Regions from separate parts of the Methylocystis sp. H4A genome, predicted to be linked through region 2. Evidence: predicted binding sites of a transcription regulator. Region 2 holds the regulator's gene; each other region holds the start of a gene.
The links. Region 2 encodes PhoB, which activates phosphate uptake and scavenging genes when phosphate is short. Its sites were predicted from a motif close to TGTCATNNANCTGTCAT; they were not measured.
Positions count from the first base shown of each region.

Region 1: a site for PhoB is predicted at 4,741-4,757, ahead of IYW40_RS19660 (DUF2794 domain-containing protein). Genes of this name have one in related genera too.
Region 3: a site for PhoB is predicted at 1,489-1,505, ahead of IYW40_RS03690 (YdcH family protein). Genes of this name have one in related genera too.

Region 1 is NZ_JADNQY010000028.1:632,217-638,273, reverse strand. Features, by position in the region: gene IYW40_RS19680 (AAA family ATPase) at 1-1,067, shown strand, start outside; gene IYW40_RS19675 (DUF2721 domain-containing protein) at 1,157-1,633, shown strand; gene purB (adenylosuccinate lyase) at 1,587-2,894, opposite strand; gene IYW40_RS19665 (FAD-dependent oxidoreductase) at 2,986-4,230, shown strand; gene IYW40_RS19660 (DUF2794 domain-containing protein) at 4,266-4,676, opposite strand; gene htpG (molecular chaperone HtpG) at 5,152-6,057, shown strand, end outside.
Region 2 is NZ_JADNQY010000016.1:119,009-125,065, reverse strand. Features, by position in the region: gene pstS (phosphate ABC transporter substrate-binding protein PstS) at 1-708, shown strand, start outside; gene pstC (phosphate ABC transporter permease subunit PstC) at 858-1,847, shown strand; gene pstA (phosphate ABC transporter permease PstA) at 1,860-2,702, shown strand; gene pstB (phosphate ABC transporter ATP-binding protein PstB) at 2,699-3,484, shown strand; gene phoU (phosphate signaling complex protein PhoU) at 3,509-4,222, shown strand; gene phoB (phosphate regulon transcriptional regulator PhoB) at 4,219-4,965, shown strand; gene IYW40_RS03590 (GcrA family cell cycle regulator) at 4,984-5,502, opposite strand; gene IYW40_RS03585 (aspartate aminotransferase family protein) at 5,918-6,057, shown strand, end outside.
Region 3 is NZ_JADNQY010000017.1:3,270-9,326, forward strand. Features, by position in the region: gene rpsL (30S ribosomal protein S12) at 1-271, opposite strand, end outside; gene IYW40_RS03680 (hypothetical protein) at 769-987, shown strand; gene IYW40_RS03685 (hypothetical protein) at 1,044-1,277, opposite strand; gene IYW40_RS03690 (YdcH family protein) at 1,602-1,841, shown strand; gene IYW40_RS03695 (hypothetical protein) at 2,042-2,467, opposite strand; gene IYW40_RS03700 (response regulator transcription factor) at 2,953-3,651, shown strand; gene IYW40_RS03705 (sensor histidine kinase) at 3,674-5,596, shown strand; gene IYW40_RS03710 (HPr kinase/phosphatase C-terminal domain-containing protein) at 5,593-6,057, shown strand.

The DNA.
Region 1 (6,057 bases), on a different contig from region 2:
ACGGCGCCGGCAAGTCCAGCCTTTATCGTGCGCTGCGCCTTCTCGCCGATGTTGCGCAGGGGCGCATCATCCAGTCCCTTGCCCGGGAGGGCGGACTAAATTCGACGCTGTGGGCTGGGCCCGAGAAATTCTCCCGCGCCATGAAAGCGGGCGAGACTCCGATAGAGCCCTTGGCGCGCCAGTCGCGAAAGGCGCTGAAGCTCGGCTTCGCTTCGAAGACCTATGGTTATGCGATTGACCTCGGCCCAACTTCCAATGCGACGGAGGCCTTCCCGCTCGATCCGCAGATCAAGCTCGAGGCGCAATGGACCGGAGAACATCTTGGCCATGCTAATCTTTTCGCCGAGCGACGGGGACCGAGCGCGCGCATTCGCGGGGAAAATGGCGAATGGCGGCAGGCCGGGGCTTCACTCGCCGGCGTCGACAGCATGATGACGCACTGCGCCGACTTGCGCGAAGCCTATGATCTCTCAATCTTGCGTGAGACGGTGCGGAGCTGGCGCTTCTATGACAATTTGCGCGCCGACCGCGAGGCGCCGGCGCGACGCCCGCAGATCGGCACCTTCACCCCCGCGCTCGCCGATGACGGCGCAGACCTCGCGGCGGCGCTCGCAACCATTCTGGAAATTGGCGACGCGGACGGCCTGGGAGAGACGATCGACGACGCCTTTTCATCCAGCACGATCAATATTTCGGCATCGGACGGTTACGTGGAGACGCTGATGCGCCAGCACGGTTTGCTTCGGCCACTACGCGCCACGGAGCTCTCGGAAGGCACGCTGCGCTATCTGCTGCTCGTCGCTGCGCTGCTGACGCCTCGCCCGCCGCCGCTGATGGTGTTCAACGAACCTGAAGCGAGTCTCCATCCCAATCTCATCGGCGCGCTGGCGCGGCTGATGCGCAAGGTCTCCAACGAGACGCAGCTGTTCGTCGTGTCGCACTCGGCGCAACTGGTCTCGGAACTGAGAAAAGACGATTGTTGCGTCGAAATCGCGCTAGAGAAGCGTCTGGGCGAGACCCTCGCGCCCGAACATGAGTCGCCAAAATGGCGCTGGCCGTCACGGTAACGCTTGACGGGCGGGCGCGCCTAATCGGAATTGCGCGGGATCCTCGTGCGAGACCTCATGCTCCGAGACCCTCATGTTCCGAGACCCTCATGCTCATCAACACGCCCTCGATCGAACAGCTTTCCAATGTGATCTCGCAGGTCACCGGCCCCGCCTTCCTGCTCGCAGCCGAGGCGCAGCTCTTGACCGTCCTCGTTTCACGATTGGACCGCATCATCGATCGTGCGAGAATCATCGTCCAGACGGACGGCGACAGCGCGGCGCAGGTCCATCTGAAAGCTGAACTGCCAATCCTCAGAAAGCGCGGCCAGCTGATGCATCACGCCATTTACTGGGGCGTGGCGAGCTGCATCGTGACGAGCCTTCTCGTGATCCTCAGTTTTGCGGCGGCATTTTTCCATGTGCGCCATGAGTATGGCGCGGGGTTGCTATTCGCCCTGGCGATGGCGCTCTTCACCGCCGCGCTGATCGCCTTCGCGAGAGAATTGCAGCTCGGATATATGGAGATTAGCGGCGGCGCTAAGCCTCCCCAAAGACCCGCGCGAAAATCGTATCCACATGTTTGAAGTGGTACGAGAGATCGAAGAGCGCGTCCAATTCCGCTGCCGATAGTTTCGCGCTTACGTCCTTGTCCTGCCCGAGCAGGTTACGGAAATCGCCCTCGCCGCGCCAAACTGGCATGGCGTTGCGCTGCACCATGGCGTAGGCGTCTTCGCGCGAGACGCCTTTTTGCGTCAGCGCCAGAAGCACGCGCTGCGAATGAATGAGCCCGCCGAGCTTCTCTAAGTTCTTGCGCATATTTTCCGGGTAGACAACGAGATTGTCGATGACGCTCGTCAAGCGCGCCAGCGCGAAGTCCAGAGTCACCGTCGCGTCAGGCCCGATCATGCGCTCGACGGACGAATGCGAAATATCGCGCTCGTGCCAGAGCGCGACGTTTTCCATCGCGGGGATCGCCATGCCGCGCACCAGCCGCGCGAGTCCGGTCAGATTTTCGGTCAGCACCGGATTACGCTTATGCGGCATGGCGGAAGAACCCTTCTGCCCGGCCGAGAAATACTCTTCCGCCTCGAGCACCTCGGTGCGCTGAAGATGGCGGATTTCGATCGCCAGCCGTTCAACCGACGACGCCACCACGGCGAGCGTCGCAAAATAAGCCGCATGGCGGTCGCGCGGAATGACCTGCGTCGAGATCGGTTCGACGGTCAGACCCATCTTATGCGCCACATAGTCTTCGACGCGCGGATCGATATTGGCAAAAGTGCCGACGGCGCCGGAAATCGCGCAGGTCGAAATTTCTCGGCGCGCCTGGAGGAGCCGCTCCCGCGCGCGGGTGAATTCGGCGTAGGCCTGCGCCAGTTTCAGCCCGAAGGTCGTCGGCTCGGCGTGAATGCCGTGCGAGCGGCCGATCGTCGGCGTGTATTTATGCTCAAAAGCGCGCGTCTTGAGCGCGGAGAGCAGCGCGTCGACGTCGGCGATCAGCAGATCCGCGGCGCGCGACAATTGCACGGCAAGACAGGTGTCGAGCACGTCCGAAGACGTCATGCCCTGATGAACGAAACGCGACTCGGCGCCGATGAATTCGGCGAGATGGGTCAAAAAGGCGATCACGTCATGCTTCGTCACCCGTTCGATCTCGTCGATTCGCGCGACGTCGAAGGTGACGAAATCCGCTTTGTCCCAGATCGCCTTGGCGCTCTCCCGCGGAATGACGCCGATCTCGGCGAGCGCGTCACAGGCGTAGGCCTCGATCTCGAACCAGATGCGAAACCGCGTCTGCGGCTCCCAAATCACGGTCATCTCGGGTCTGGAATAGCGGGGGATCATCCGGCGCGCCCTAAATTTTACGGAGGAGAGAGGCGCCTAGCATGCGCGTTGCATCAAAGTCCATATATGGGAAGACCAGGTGGGAGGATTCATGCAGTCGACGGATGTCGTCGTTCTTGGCGCGGGGATCGTCGGCGTCAGCGCCGCGCTGCATCTGCAGGCGCGCGGCCGCGACGTCGTGCTCATCGATCGCGCCGGCGCAGCGGGACAGGAGACAAGCTTCGGCAACGCCGGCCTGATCGAACGCTCTTCGCTCATCCCCTATCTGTTCCCGCGCGACCCGGCGAAGCTCATCAAATATGCGCTGAACCTTCTCCCTGAAGCGCATTACCACGTCTCGGCGCTGCCGGCGGTGGGGCCATGGCTCCTGCGCTATTGGCGCGAGAGCGCGCCGGAGCGGGTGCGGCGGAATATCGAAGCGCGGCGCCCGCTGATCGAACACAGCCTGAGCGAGCATGAGGCGCTGATCCAGCAGGCAGGCGCCGGCGAGCTGTTGCGCAGGACCGGCTGGATCAAGCTGCATCGCAGCGAGGAGACTCTCGCCGCCGGCCTCGCCGACGCCGACCGGCTGCGCGCCTATGGCTTACATATTGATACGCTAGATTCGGCAGGGGTTGCGGCGCTGGAGCCCGATCTCGCGCCGATCATGGGCGGCATCCATTACCGTGACACCGCCGCGATCATCGATCCCGCCGCGCTCTCGAAAGCCTACGCCGATCTGTTTGTCTCACGCGGCGGCCAGTTTCTTTCCGGAGACGCGCGCAGCCTTTCGCAAGAGCCGGATGGGCGCTGGCGCGTCGAGACGGCGAACGGGCCGCTCGTCGCCGGCGCCGCGGTTGTGGCGCTCGGCCCCTGGTCGGATTTTGTTTATGGGCCGCTCGGCTATCGCATTCCGCTCGGCTGGAAGCGCGGCTACCACATGCATTACGCCGCGAAGGACGGCGCAAAGCTCAATCATCCGATCCTCGACGCCGACGTCGGCTATCTCCTGGCGCCGATGCGCCGCGGCGTCAGGCTGACGAGCGGGGCCGAATTCGCCCGCCGCGATGCGCCGCCGACCCCCGTGCAGATCGAGGTTTGCGAACCGACGGCGCGCCGATTGTTTCCGCTCGCCGAACGGCTCGACCCGGAACCCTGGCGCGGCGCGCGGCCCTGCCTGCCGGACATGCTGCCGATCGTCGGTCCGGCGCCGCGTCATCGCGGCCTATGGTTCGATTTCGGCCATGCGCATCATGGGCTGACGCTTGGGCCGGTTTCCGGCCGGCTGCTCGCCGATATGATGACCGGCGAGACGCCCTTCATCGATCCGACGCCCTATCGCGCCGATCGATTCTGATCTTGCGACGACGACTTTGTGAGATGCTTGTGCGCCTATTCGGCGCCGACGAGCCTCAACGCGCGGTCCAAAACCCGCACCACCCTCGAAAGATCATGGCCGCGCCGAAGCACGAGCCCCGTCGCTGCGATCACGGCATAGGCCCCCTGCCGCCGCGCCAACGCCGGGTTCTTCTCGATTCGATACAGCGGCGCCTCGCTTGCGCGCCGAAAAATGGAGAACACGGCCTTCGCCGGCGTGAAGTCGATCGCATAGTCGCGCCATTCCCCCTGCGCGACTTTCTCTCCATAAACATTGAAGATGACGTTGAGTTCTGGGCGGCTGAACGAAACCGCCGCGCCGCGCTTGTCTCCCCGGGCTCCCGACGCCGCGTCCGGCGAAGCGCCGTTCACGACGACGAGCGCGGGTCGGGCCCGGCTGGGCTCCGTCGTCTCCGACTCCGCCATGCGTCCGCTCTCCTCGATCTCTCTTAACCATGTTGGCCTGCACGGATGCGCCGGGCAAGACTTAATGACTGGTTTACGACGAGAATCTTTGCATCCGCTCCGTGGGATAAGACTTGGCTTGTAATAATCATACTTTCGCCGACTTGGCGCCCCTTGCCAGCCAAATGCGCCGCCCAAAATGAAGTTCATTGCCTCGACAGCTCGGGGCCACGCGTTTTCGGTTTCGTCAGCCCCCCAGCCCCCCGAAGCGTGCGGTTCCGAGATATAGAGGTCGTGGCGATGGTCGGGCCGGCCGGGAGTTTCGCTCCCGCGCCGGCTCGTCTAGCTTTAGCGGGCCACCGTATCCGCCTCTAGCGGCCGCGCGACGGCGCCCCGCCGCCGAGGCTCTTGCAAATTCTGCAACAATGACGAACTCAAGAGCCGCCGTCGCATCGACCGCGACGTGCATTCTCTTTTTCTTTTCATCGGAGAGAACATGACCGACGACGCCGCATCCGTCGCCGCCGCGGCTCCCGCCGCCGATCCGCAAACCGCCGCCGATTTCGGTTTTGAGGCCGACGTCGCGCGGCTGCTCGAGCTGATGACGCACTCCGTCTATTCGGAGCGCGACGTCTTTTTGCGCGAACTCGTCTCGAACGCCGCCGACGCCTGCGAAAAGCTGCGTTACGAGGCGCTTTCCGACGAAAAACTCGCCGCGCAAGCCGCCGCGCCGCTCGTCACGATCTCACTCGATAAGGAGAAGCGCACGCTGACGATCGCCGACAATGGCGTCGGCATGTCGCGCGAGGAGCTGATCAGCGCCCTCGGCACCATCGCCAATTCGGGAACGCGCGCCTTTCTCGACAAACTCGGCAAGGAGAAGGACGCCGGCTTCATCGGCCAGTTCGGCGTCGGCTTCTATTCCGCCTTCATGGTCGCCGACCGCGTCGAGGTCGCGACGCGGCGAGCCGGCGAGGATCAGGCCTGGCTGTGGAGTTCAGACGGCAAGGGCTCCTATCAGATCGCGGCTCTGCCGCTCGAGGAGGCGCCCGCCGTCGGCGCCCGCGTCACGCTGCATCTCAACGCCGACAGCGATGAATTTCTCGACGGCTGGCGGGTTGAACGCGTCGTGCGCGAGCACTCGGGCGCGATCGCCGCGCCGATTGATCTCATCGCGGCGCCGGGCGAAGAGCCCCGGCGGATCGCCGAAGGCGTCGCCCTGTGGACGAAGCCGAAGTTGGACATCACACATGAGCAATATGTCGACTTCTACCGGCAATTGTCCGGGCAGCTGGACGAGCCCGCGCTGATCGCGCATTGGCGCGCCGAAGGACGCACCGAATATACAGTGCTCGCCTTTGTTCCCGGGACGCGGCCCTTCGATCTTTTCGACCCGGCGCGA
Region 2 (6,057 bases):
ACGCTCAGTGGCGAGACCGTGGCCAAAATCTTCCTCGGCGAGATCACCAAGTGGGACGATCCGGCGATCAAGAAGCTCAATCCGAAGGCGAAGCTTCCTTCGGCGCCGATCGTCGTCGTGCATCGCTCCGACGGATCTGGAACGACCTTCAACTTCACCAATTACCTCTCGAAGGTCTCGCCCGACTGGGCGTCCAAGGTCGGCGCGAATGCTTCGGTCGAATGGCCCGTGGGAATCGGCGCCAAAGGGAATGAAGGCGTCGCGAACAACGTCGCCAACACCAAGGGATCGATCGGCTACGTCGAATACGCCTACGCCAAGCAGAACAAGTTGACTCACACGAAAATGATCAACAAGGACGGCAAGACCGTCGCGCCGAGCATGGAGACGTTCCAGGCGGCCGCCGCGGGCGCGGATTGGGCCCATGCCGAGGGATTCTATGAGATCCTGACGAATGAGCCTGGCGCGAAGTCCTGGCCGATCACCGCAGCGACCTTTATCCTTCTCCCCAAGGAGTCCAAGGACGAAGCCGCCGCGGCCGAGGCCTTGAAATTCTTCTCCTGGGCATTCGCCAGCGGCGGGAAGATGGCTGAAGAACTCGACTATATTCCGATGCCGAAACCGGTCGTCGAGCTCATCAAGAAGACTTGGACGAGCGTCAAGGGACCGGACGGCAAGCCGCTGTCGCTTGCGACCCGGCCGAACTGACCTTTTGGTTGAACCGACGGCCGTTCAGTGCGGCCGTCGGTTGTGATTGGCGCCATTCGCGAGGGACGGCGCCGGGAGATGAGCGAATGTTCTCGATCGAGCCGAGCCCGCGAAGCGCGAACGGAGCCGGCGGGGAGGCGGGTTCAGACATGTCGGAAGTAGTCTTGCAGCAGGCGGCGCCGCTCTCAGTCGCAGCCGATCGAACGCGCGTTCTCAGTCGGCTGGCGCTCGTCGACCGCCTATTTGGCCAGGTCACGCGCGCTGCGGCCGTGATCGTGCTGGTCATTCTGGGCGGCGTCATCGTCTCGCTCGTTTACGGCTCATGGCCGGCGATGAAGACTTTCGGCTTCGGCTTTCTCTTCTCGCAGTCGTGGAATCCGGTCACCGAGAACTTCGGCGCGTTGCCGGCGATCTACGGCACGGTGATGACTTCGATCATCGCCATGCTGATCGCCGTGCCCGTCGGCCTCGGCATTGCGATTTTCCTCACAGAGCTTTGCCCCTACGTTCTGCGTCGGCCGATCGGCACCGCGATCGAGCTGCTGGCCGGGATTCCGTCGATCATCTACGGCATTTGGGGCCTCTTCGTTCTGGCGCCGTTTCTCCAGTCGCATGTCCAGCCTGCGCTGATCGCCGCCTTTGGCGATATCCCGGTGTTCTCGACGCTTTTCGCCGGCCCGCCTTACGGCATTGGCATGCTGACCGCGGGCTTCATTCTCGCCATCATGGTGCTGCCCTTCATCGCCTCGATCTCGCGCGACGTCTTCGAAACGGTGCCGCTGGTGCTGAAAGAAGCCGCTTGGGGCATCGGCGCCACGACATGGGAAGTGACGCGCTATGTCGTCATCCCTTACACGCGCGTCGGCGTGATTGGCGGCGTCATGCTTGGACTGGGCCGCGCGCTGGGCGAGACGATGGCGGTCACTTTCGTCATCGGCAACGCGCACAAGATTTCCGGGTCGCTGCTCGCGCCCGGCACCACGATTTCGGCGACGATCGCCAATGAGTTCACCGAGGCGGTCGGCGATCTCTACACCTCGGCGCTGATCGAACTCGGCCTCATCCTCTTCTTCATCACCTTCGTCGTTCTGGCGGTCGCGCGTTACATGCTGATGCGCATCGAACAGAAGTCGGCGTAAGGGAGGCGCTTCATGTCTCTTTATGCATCTCGACGCAGCGCCAACTCCATCGCGACGACGCTCTGCTGGGTCGCGGCGATTTTCGGGCTGGCTTGGCTTTTTGTGATCCTTGGGGTGCTTCTTTATGAAGGCGTCCGCGGCCTGTCGCCGGCGGTCTTTACCGAAATGACGCCGCCTCCCGGCAGCGCGGGAGGATTGCTCAACGCCATCGCCGGCTCGCTGGTCATGACCGCAATCGGCGTCGCGGTCGGCACGCCGCTCGGCATGCTGGCCGGCACATACATGGCGGAATATGGACGCCATACGAAGCTGACCATGGTCGTGCGCTTCATCAACGACATCTTGCTCAGCGCCCCGTCAATCGTCGTCGGCCTCTTCGTCTACACCATCCTGGTGCATCCGATGGGCCACTTCTCAGCGATCTCCGGCGCCGTGGCGCTGGCGCTGTTGGTCGTCCCTGTCGTGGTACGAACCACCGAGGACATGCTGCTGCTCGTGCCGGGTTCGATGCGCGAAGCGGCGACCGCGCTTGGCGCGCCACGTGCGCATGTCGTCGGAAAGGTCGCCTACCGCGCCGCAAAAGCCGGCCTCATCACCGGCGTGCTGCTCGCCGTAGCGCGCGTCTCTGGCGAGACGGCGCCGCTGCTCTTCACCGCGCTCAACAATCAGTTCTGGAGCAGCGACCTCTCGGCGCCGATGGCGAGCCTGCCGGTCGTCATCTTCCAGTTTGCGCTATCGCCCTACAAAGATTGGCAGCAACTCGCCTGGACCGGCGCGCTGCTCATCACTGTCGCTGTTCTCGCCCTATCGATCGCCGCGCGCGCCTTGAGCGCCGGCCGGAGGAAATCGAAATGAACGCCGCTGTCCAAGCCCTCAAAGAGCCGCCGACGAAAGTTTCGGTCCGCAGCCTCGATTTCTACTACGGCGCGGATCGTTCGCTCAAGAACATCAGCCTGCCGCTGCGCACAAACAAGGTGACGGCCTTTATCGGGCCTTCTGGCTGTGGCAAGTCGACCCTGCTGCGCGTGTTGAACCGGATGTACGATCTTTATCCGGGACAGCGCGCAGAGGGCGAGGTGCTGCTTGACGGCGAGAACATCCTCGACCCGGCGATCGATCTCAACGCCCTGCGCTCGCGCGTCGGCATGATTTTCCAGAAGCCGACGCCTTTCCCGATGTCGATCTATGAGAACATCGCGTTTGGCATTCGGCTGTATGAGAAGCTGTCGCGCGCCGACATGGACGCGCGCGTCGAAGGCGCGCTCCGCGGCGCAGCCCTTTGGGACGAGGTGAAAGACAAACTGCACACGAGCGGTCTCGGCCTCTCAGGCGGACAGCAGCAGCGCCTCTGCATCGCGCGCAGCGTCGCGGTGCAGCCGGAGGTCATCCTGTTCGACGAGCCATGTTCGGCGCTCGATCCGATCTCGACGGCGAAGGTCGAGGAGCTCATCGACGAGCTCACTCACCGCTACACGATCGCCATCGTCACCCACAATATGCAGCAGGCGGTGCGCATCTCCGATTACACCGCCTTCATGTATCTCGGCGAACTCGTCGAATTCGGCGAAACGGACGACGTCTTCAACAAGCCGAAGGAAAAGCGGACGCTTGACTACATCACCGGCCGTTTTGGCTAAACCAGCGATTCAAGGACGGCGCTCATGAGCGATCATATTGTTAAATCCTACGACCGCGACCTTGAGGCGCTCGGACGTCGCATCGCTGAAATGGGCGGCGTCGCGGAGAAAATGCTGGCGGAGGCGATGGACGCGCTCTCCGGCTTCAACGTCGACCTCGCCCATCGGGTCGTCTCCAGCGATCCGCGGCTCGACGCGCTGCAGCGAGAAATCGAGGAGAACGCCATTCTCACCATCGCGCGCCGACAGCCGCTTGCGATCGATCTGCGCGAATGCATCGCCGCGATTCGCATTTCCGGCGACATCGAGCGCGTCGGCGATCTCGCCAAGAACATCGCCAAGCGAACGCTCAAGATCGTGTCGGAGGCCCGCGTCCCGCGCGCGATCGTCGGTCTGAAGTCGATGCACGAAATCGCCGCGATGCAGCTTAAGGACGCGCTGGACGCCTACGCCTTGCGCGACACCGAGCGGGCGCGCGCGGTCTGGCAGAACGATTCCGATCTCGACGCGCTGGAGGATTCCGTGTTCCGCGATCTCCTCACCTTCATGATGGAGGATCCGCGCAATATATCCTTCTGCACGCATCTCCTGTTCTGCTCAAAGAACCTGGAGCGGATCGGCGATCATACAACCAACATATCGGAGACGGTCGTTTATCTGGTGACCGGCGAGGCGATGCCTACGGAGCGGCCAAAATCGCGCGTTGCCGACTTCGGGAAGGATGAGGCGGCGCAATGAGCGAAGTGACTTCCGCCGTCTTACAGCGGAGCGGGAAAAGCGATCGGGCGCCGCGAATCCTCGTCGTCGAGGACGAGACGTCGCTCGCGACGCTGCTCGTGTATAATCTCGAAGCCGAAGGCTATCAGGTCGAGCATGTCGACAATGGCGATGAAGCCGAGCTGCGGCTCGCGGAGTCGCCGCCGGATCTCGTCATTCTCGACTGGATGCTGCCGGGCGTTTCCGGACTTGAAATCTGCCGACGTCTGCGCGCCCGGGACAGCGCGCGAGACATGCCGGTGATCATGCTGACCGCGCGCGGCGAGGAAGGCGAGCGCGTGCGCGGTCTTTCGGTTGGCGCCGACGATTATGTCGTCAAGCCGTTTTCGACTCCGGAGCTGATGGCGCGGGTGCGCGCGCTGCTGCGCCGGGCGCGCCCCGAGCGTGTCGCCTCACGGCTGACTCTCGGCGATATCGATCTCGACCGCGACACCCGTCGCGTGCGGCGATCCGCCCGCGAAATCCACCTCGGTCCGACCGAATTCCGGCTGCTCGAATATTTTATGGAGAAGCCCGGACGCGTGTTCACGCGCGCGCAGCTGCTCGACAGCGTTTGGGGCATGTCGGCGGAGATCGACGAGCGCACGGTCGACGTCCATGTCGGACGGCTCCGCAAGGCGCTGATCCGCGGTCGCGAGAAGGATCCGATCCGCACGGTGCGCGGCGCGGGCTATTCTTTCGACGAAACGTTCGGACACGAGTGACGCGTCCGCCGCCGCAGATTACGCGTAGCGCTGCGTCCGGAACTGATCGCGCGCGCGGCGGCGATCCTGGGCCGGCTGATAGGCGACGCGCGCATGATAGGCGCAATACGGCCCGCCGCCGACAGTTGACTTGCAGCCGCAGAAGCGGAACTCCGGCGATGTCGGATCGCCCATCGGCCAGCGGCACATGGATTCGCGGAGCTCCATGATCGTGACGCGCTCCGACATCGGGATCACTACTTCTTCTTCAGGCGCAAGCCGCGGCGCCGCCAGCGCATGCGGCGTGAAAGCGAGCGCCAGATTGCCGTGCGAGGAGACGCCGTTCATGCGCGGGTGCGTCGGGCGAGGGGCTTTGGCGGCGCGCGGCCGCTGCGCGCTCGCCGTCTTGGCGCGTTCGGCGAGTCCGAGACGATGGATCTTTCCGATCACAGCGTTGCGGGTGATGCCCGGTCCAAGTTCAGCCGCCACTTGGCTGGCGCTGAGACCGTCGGTCCAAAGCTTGCGGAGCAGTTCGACGCGTTCGTCGGTCCATGACATTAGGCTTCTCCATTCTTTCGGGTCGAGCGCGGATCGGATGTTTCTTCCGACCGCAGCGCAGGCCTGAAGCCCTGCGGCGATGTGATTGCGCATCAACACTCGAGAGAACACGCCCAAACGAATTACGCGGGCGCCGACTAGAAACTTTCTGTTTACTTTGAATCATGCGCGAGTCGCGCTGGCAAGCGCGCGCTGGCGTTCTCAACAGGCTTTCGGTGAGACTGTTGCTCGCAGGACTCACCCTTGCGGAGCCGCGCCAGCCGCTTTGACGCTAATGATCGAACCGCGCCATGGATTTGACCGCGTCGGGCGGCGCGCTTAAAATCCGATCTGAACTGCCGCCCGAAAAGGGCGGCGCTTTGTTTTTCGAGCTTCCTCTGGCCGGAGCCAGCGACGGGAGCATGGAGCAGGGCTCTTGACGTCAGCGCTTTATCCGACCTATCCGCGCGCCGATCTTGCATTCAAACATGGCGAAGGCGCGTGGTTGATTGCGGAAAACGGCGACCGCTATCTCGATTTCAGCGCGGGCGTCGCCGTTCTTTCGCTCGGCCACAA
Region 3 (6,057 bases), on a different contig from region 2:
GAAGATCCTTCACGCGGCCGCCGCGGATCATCACGACCGAGTGCTCCTGAAGGTTATGGCCCTCGCCCGGGATGTAGCCGATGACCTCGAATCCGTTGGTCAGGCGTACCTTGGCGACCTTGCGAAGCGCCGAGTTCGGCTTCTTCGGCGTCGTCGTATAGACGCGGGTGCACACGCCGCGCTTCTGCGGGCAGGACTGCAGATGGCGCGCCTTCTCGCGATAGGTCGGCGCTTGGCGCGGCTTGCGGATCAACTGGCTGATCGTCGGCATTCAATAGGGTCCTTCGCGTGATTGCGAATGGCGGATGTCAAGGTGGTCCCGCCGCGCATGGCCTTAAAGGCACGCGCAAACGAGCGAAGCGCCGATGGCCGTAAGGGCCAAGGCGCTTCTAACGCAGAGGATCCCGTCGCCGGGATCGTGCCTTCCTGTCAGTCGCTTTCGCGACGTGCTGATTACCAATTACATTTGGCGGTCACAGGCAAGGCGACAGCGTTTAAGTTCGAAGGATCGAGAGCGAGGCGCTCGCCGACGGCATGAACTTACGGCCTGTCGAAAGTGGGCGGAACCTAATCGCGAAGATTAGGTGCGTCAAGCGGAGAGTGCGTCATGAGGGAGAAATTCGTTTCCCTTCGTCATTGCGAGCGAAGCGAAGCAATCCAGAGCCGCGCCCGCTGCCCTGGATTGCTTCGTCGCGATGCTCCTCGCAATGACGTCGGCTGCATTTCAAGACCGTCTATAGAAAAGTCCGCTAAGCGTCATTTTTGTCATTGAGGAAGAAAATTCTTCAAGAACTCGATCACCGGCCCCGCGTGCTCGCCGAGCTTCTGCGCCGCCTCGTCCCAGCTTTAATCGCCGCCGCCCAAAGCTTTTTGCTGGCGAGAACGCTTGCCACAACGGATTTAAGCCGGTTGGCGTCGGCCGAGACCGCTATCCACATATCTTCGGCGGAGGTGGAGGCGGAGGCGATGGTGGAGGCGAAGGCGTAGGCGGCTGAGAGGGCGGCGGAGGCGGAGGCGTCGGGGGCGGAGGTGACTCGGGCGGCCTAGGCGGAAGCGTCGATGGCGGCGTAGGCGGAAGCGGCGTCGGAGGCGGCATAGGCGGCAAGGTCGGCGTAGACGCGAAGTTCATTAGCGCGGGTCGGATATTTGGCTGCGACCCGCGCCGCTGCGCTCGACCAAAAGTACGCGAAAGTCAACGTTACGAAGCGGCGCTGGTCACGCTTCGTAATTCGATAGAGCGAGGGCGCGACGCGCAGGGCCGCCCGCGCGGCGATCACGACGCTGACCTCGCGCGGCTGCGTGCTCAGCCACGCTATTCAACTCGCCGTCTGAAATGTCGTTCATCGAAATCTCCGCGCCTCACAAGATGAGCGGGTCACTCGCGCGTCGCAAGGCCGCCATCATTCTCGGCGCGCGCCGCGCGACCGGGAATCCATTTGCAACATCAATGATGTCCGGGCCTGGCTCTGGCTGCCCGCTGTCGCGGGCATGACAGCGCGGCGACGAATGCGGCGCAAATCGTCGCAGGCGGCGAAGGGGCCGTTCAACGCCGCCGCGAAAGCCGGTAAGCTCACGGCGAAAAAACAGGAGGAACCGACCGCATGAGCCATGTCGCGCATGAGTTACATGACGAATTTCCGGAGCAGGCCGAAGCGATTCATGCGTTGAAGGCCGGAAACGCGCATTTCGCCCGCATCGCGGAAGACTATCACACGCTCAATCGCGCCATTCACCGCATGGAGACCAATGTCGAGCCGGCCGACGACGCGACGATCGAAGATTTGAAAAGGAAGCGGCTCGCGCTCAAGGACGAGATCGCCGGCTTCCTGGCGACGGTTTAAGACCCCCTCCCCGGCCCTCCCCCGCTGCGCGGGAGAGGGAGCGGGCGTGCAGCGCCGTCATGCCCGGCCTTGCGCCGGGCATCCACGAGGCGATCGCGCCTATTGAGTCTTGGAAGGCGCGCCACGGAAGGCGCGCCACGGCGTGGATGGCCGCGACAAGCGCGGCCATGACGCGGCGAACCGGCCGCCACGGCGCCGCGCTATCGATATTGCGCAGGCGGCTGCGGATTGTTGGCGGGGTTGCTGTCGTGCTTGGTCAGGCGGGCGACCAGCGGGCCGCCGACGAGGGGCTGAAGTTCCGCCTCCAGCGCGTCGGCGACGTCCTTTCCATAGATTTCCTCACCGGCGACATGGATCGAGAAAGCTTTGCTGTGCTTCTCGATTTTCGCCGGATCTTCGATCACCGCCTTGGTCCATTTGTAGAGCGGGAAATTCTCCTCGCCGCGCTGTTCGGCCGCAGCGACATATTCGGAAAAGGCGTCGAGCTGGTTCCGAAGCTTCGCGTTATGTTTGGCGAGAATATCGCTGAGCGGCTTGAGCGCCGGATTTTCCGGATCCTTGCGCGCGAGCTTGGCCGCCGCGTCGACGAGATTGACCCGAACCTGATATGCCCAATCTTCGCTCATCGATCCACTCCCTGGGGCTGACGCCGCGCGCTGCGCTTTTCACTTGCGCCTTATGAGCCAGAACGGCGTCGGGGCTGAAAGACCCTTTAGCAGATTGGCAAAAACCCGAGATTTTCCAACCCCCGGGAGCGCGCCCGACTGTCGCTGCGGCCAAGCTATCCCATTGTCGCCGTTATGTTTAATCGCGCATGCCCTGGCACAAGGTGATTTTTTCGACAATACTGTGTATAAGCGGTCCAGCGGCATCAAGGCGGCGCCGCCCCTGGGAACGGACGTCGGCCACATTTCAGCCGCCTTGGCCTCGGACTTTGTCAGGTCGACGGCGCCTTTCGAACGTCCCGCTGTCGAGTCGATAAGAGTGTCGACTGTTGAGCATCGACGTCGCGCCCTTCGAGGAATCGGGGGCGGTCGTTTCGCGCGGAAAGCGCAGTCACGTCGCGCCGGCCCGGACGTTAAATTGCGGCCGCAAATAGCAAAGGGTGAAGATGCCGACCATCGCTCTCGTCGACGACGATCGAAACATTCTCACCTCTGTCTCCATCGCTCTGGAGGGCGAGGGTTATCGCGTCCAGACCTATACCGACGGCGCGCAGGCGCTCGACGGACTGCGCGCCAACCCGCCCGATCTGGCGATCTTCGACATTAAGATGCCGCGAATGGACGGCATGGAGCTTCTGCGTCGACTGCGGCAGAAGTCCGACCTCCCGGTGATTTTTCTCACCTCCAAGGACGAGGAAATCGACGAGCTGTTCGGCCTGAAAATGGGCGCGGACGACTTCATTCATAAGCCCTTCTCGCAACGGCTGCTCGTCGAGCGCGTGAAGGCGATCCTGCGGCGCGCCAATCCCAAGGAGGCCGCGGCTCAGAAGGAATCGGAAGCCAAGGTCCTGGAGCGCGGCGCGCTCGTGATGGACCCTGAGCGCCACACCTGCACCTGGCGAGGCGATCCGGTGGTGCTGACCGTGACCGAATTCCTGATTTTGCAGTCGCTGGCCCTGCGTCCCGGCGTCGTGAAGAGCCGCAATGCGCTCATGGACGCGGCCTATGACGACCAGGTCTATGTCGACGATCGAACGATCGACAGCCACATCAAGCGATTGCGCAAGAAATTCAAGGTGGTGGACAATGATTTCGAAATGATCGAGACGCTCTATGGCGTGGGCTATCGATTCAAGGAAGCCTGAGTTCTCGCGGAGGGGACGCGAGGTGGACGCAAGCATCGAGGGTGACGGCGACGTGACCGCCGTCGGCGACCCGGTCGCGGAAGCGCCGCGTCCGGCGGTCCCGGCGACCGCTCCTGCGCGCGACGCTGCGGCGGCGCGGGCCCGCCTGTGGCGGACGATCTCCGTCCGTTTGGCGCGGGCGCAGCGAACTGTGCAGCGAACGGTCCAGTCGCATCTTTCGTCCTCGCTCACCCGCCGCATCGTCGTTCTCAATCTTGGCGGGCTTGTCGCGCTGCTGGCCGGGTTCCTCTACCTCAACCAGTTTCGCGAAGGTCTGATCGACGCCCGCGTGCAAAGTCTGCAGACGCAGGGCGAGATCATCGCCGCGGCGGTGGCGGCCTCGGCGACGGTGGACACCGACGCCATCTCCATCGATCCGGAAAAGCTGTTGAAGCTCGCGCCGGGAGAGAGCGCGAGCGGCGCCGAAGGCGGTTCTCCGCTGGAGTTTTCGCTCAATCCCGAGCGCGTCGGGCCGCTGCTGCGGCGTCTGGTGTCGCCGACGCGGCTGCGGGCGCGCATCTACGACCGCGACGGCTTCCTTTTGCTGGACTCGCGCTCCGTCTCCGGCCGTTCGAACATTCTGCGCTTCGAGTTGCCGCCGGCGGCCGGCCAGCCCACGACCCTCGACGCATCCTCCTTCCTCGAAAGATCGCTGGAGTTTGTCCAGCGGCTGTCACATCGGCCGGAGCTGCCGCTTTACGAAGACATCGGCATGGGCAATGGCAAAGCCTATCCTGAGGTCGGCAGCGCGCTCGACGGACATATTCATTCGGTGGTGCGCGCCAACGCCACGGGCGAAACCATCATTTCCGTCGCCGTCCCGGTTCAGCGTTACCGGTCGGTGCGCGGCGCACTGCTCCTTTCGACCATGGGCGGCGACATCGACGCCGTGATCGTCACGGAACGCTGGGGCATCATCCGCATCTTTCTGGTCTCGGCCGGCGTGATGCTGCTGATCTCGCTGTTCTTCACTAACACGATCACCGAACCGATGCGCCGCCTCGCCGAAGCGGCCGAGCGCGTGCGGCGCGGCGTCAAATCCCGCCAGGAGATCCCGGACTTCTCGGACCGGCCGGACGAAATCGGCCATCTTTCCGGCGCGCTGCGCGACATGACGAAGGCCCTCTACAACCGCATCGACGCGATCGAGCATTTCGCCGCGGATGTCGCGCATGAACTCAAGAATCCATTGACGTCTCTGCGCAGCGCCGTCGAGACGCTGCCGATCGCCAAGACCGAGGAGTCGCGCGACAGGCTGCTCGCCATCATCAAGCATGACGTCGGCCGGCTCGACCGTTTGATCAGCGATATTTCCGACGCGTCTCGTCTCGACGCCGAACTCGCGCGCGCCGACATGGACGTCGTCGATCTCTCGGCGGCGCTGTCGACCGTCGTCGACTTGGCGCGCGCGGTGGACCGCGGCGACGGCGTCAACATTCAGCTCACCGTGCGCTCCTCTCCATACGACGCGCCGCGCAGCCGCTGGCGCGTTCTGGGCAATGACTCGCGCCTCGGGCAGGTGTTCAACAATCTGATCGACAACGGCCGGTCGTTTTCAAAGCCCGGCGGCGTCGTACGGGTGCTGCTGTGGCCGGAGCGGGCCAAGGGGCCGGGAGGCCAGCAGATCGAGGGCTTCGAGATCATCGTCGATGACGACGGCCCCGGAATTCCCGACGACGCGTTCGAACGCATTTTCGAGCGTTTCTACACCGACCGGCCGGAACAGGGGTTTGGCCAGAACTCCGGGCTCGGGCTCTCGATCTCCCGCCAAATCATCGAGGCGCATGGCGGACGCGTCCGCGCCCTCAACCGCACCCGCGCGCATCCGCAGGGCACTGACGAGCCCCTGCCCGGCGACGCCGTGCTTGGCGCCCGCTTTGTCGTCTGGTTGCCTTCGGCGCGATGACGCCGCCGCAAGCGTCAGAATATGTTCACGCCAATGCGCTGGTTCTCGGCGACTTCGGCCTGCTGCTGCGCGGACCGTCCGGCGCCGGCAAGAGCGCGCTCAGCTTGCAGCTGATTGCCGATTGGCGGGCGCGCGGCGCTTTCGCGGCGCTCGTCGGCGACGACCGTGTCGCGCTCGAAGCGCGTCACGGCCGCCTGATCGCAAGGCCGCACCCGTCAATCCGCGGCATGATCGAGGCGCGCGGTCTCGGGTTGTTGCGCGTCGCCTATGAGCCGGCCTGCGTCTTGCGGGCCGTAGTGGACCTCCTCGCGTCCAAAGAGTCGCCGAAACGATATCCGGACGAGGACCAAGCAACGACTCGGCTGAGCGGCGTAACGCTGCCGCGTATGTTCGAAAACGCCGAAAACATCGGGGCGGCGGCTCGGATTGCGGCTTACATTCAGAACGTTGTGACAAATTGA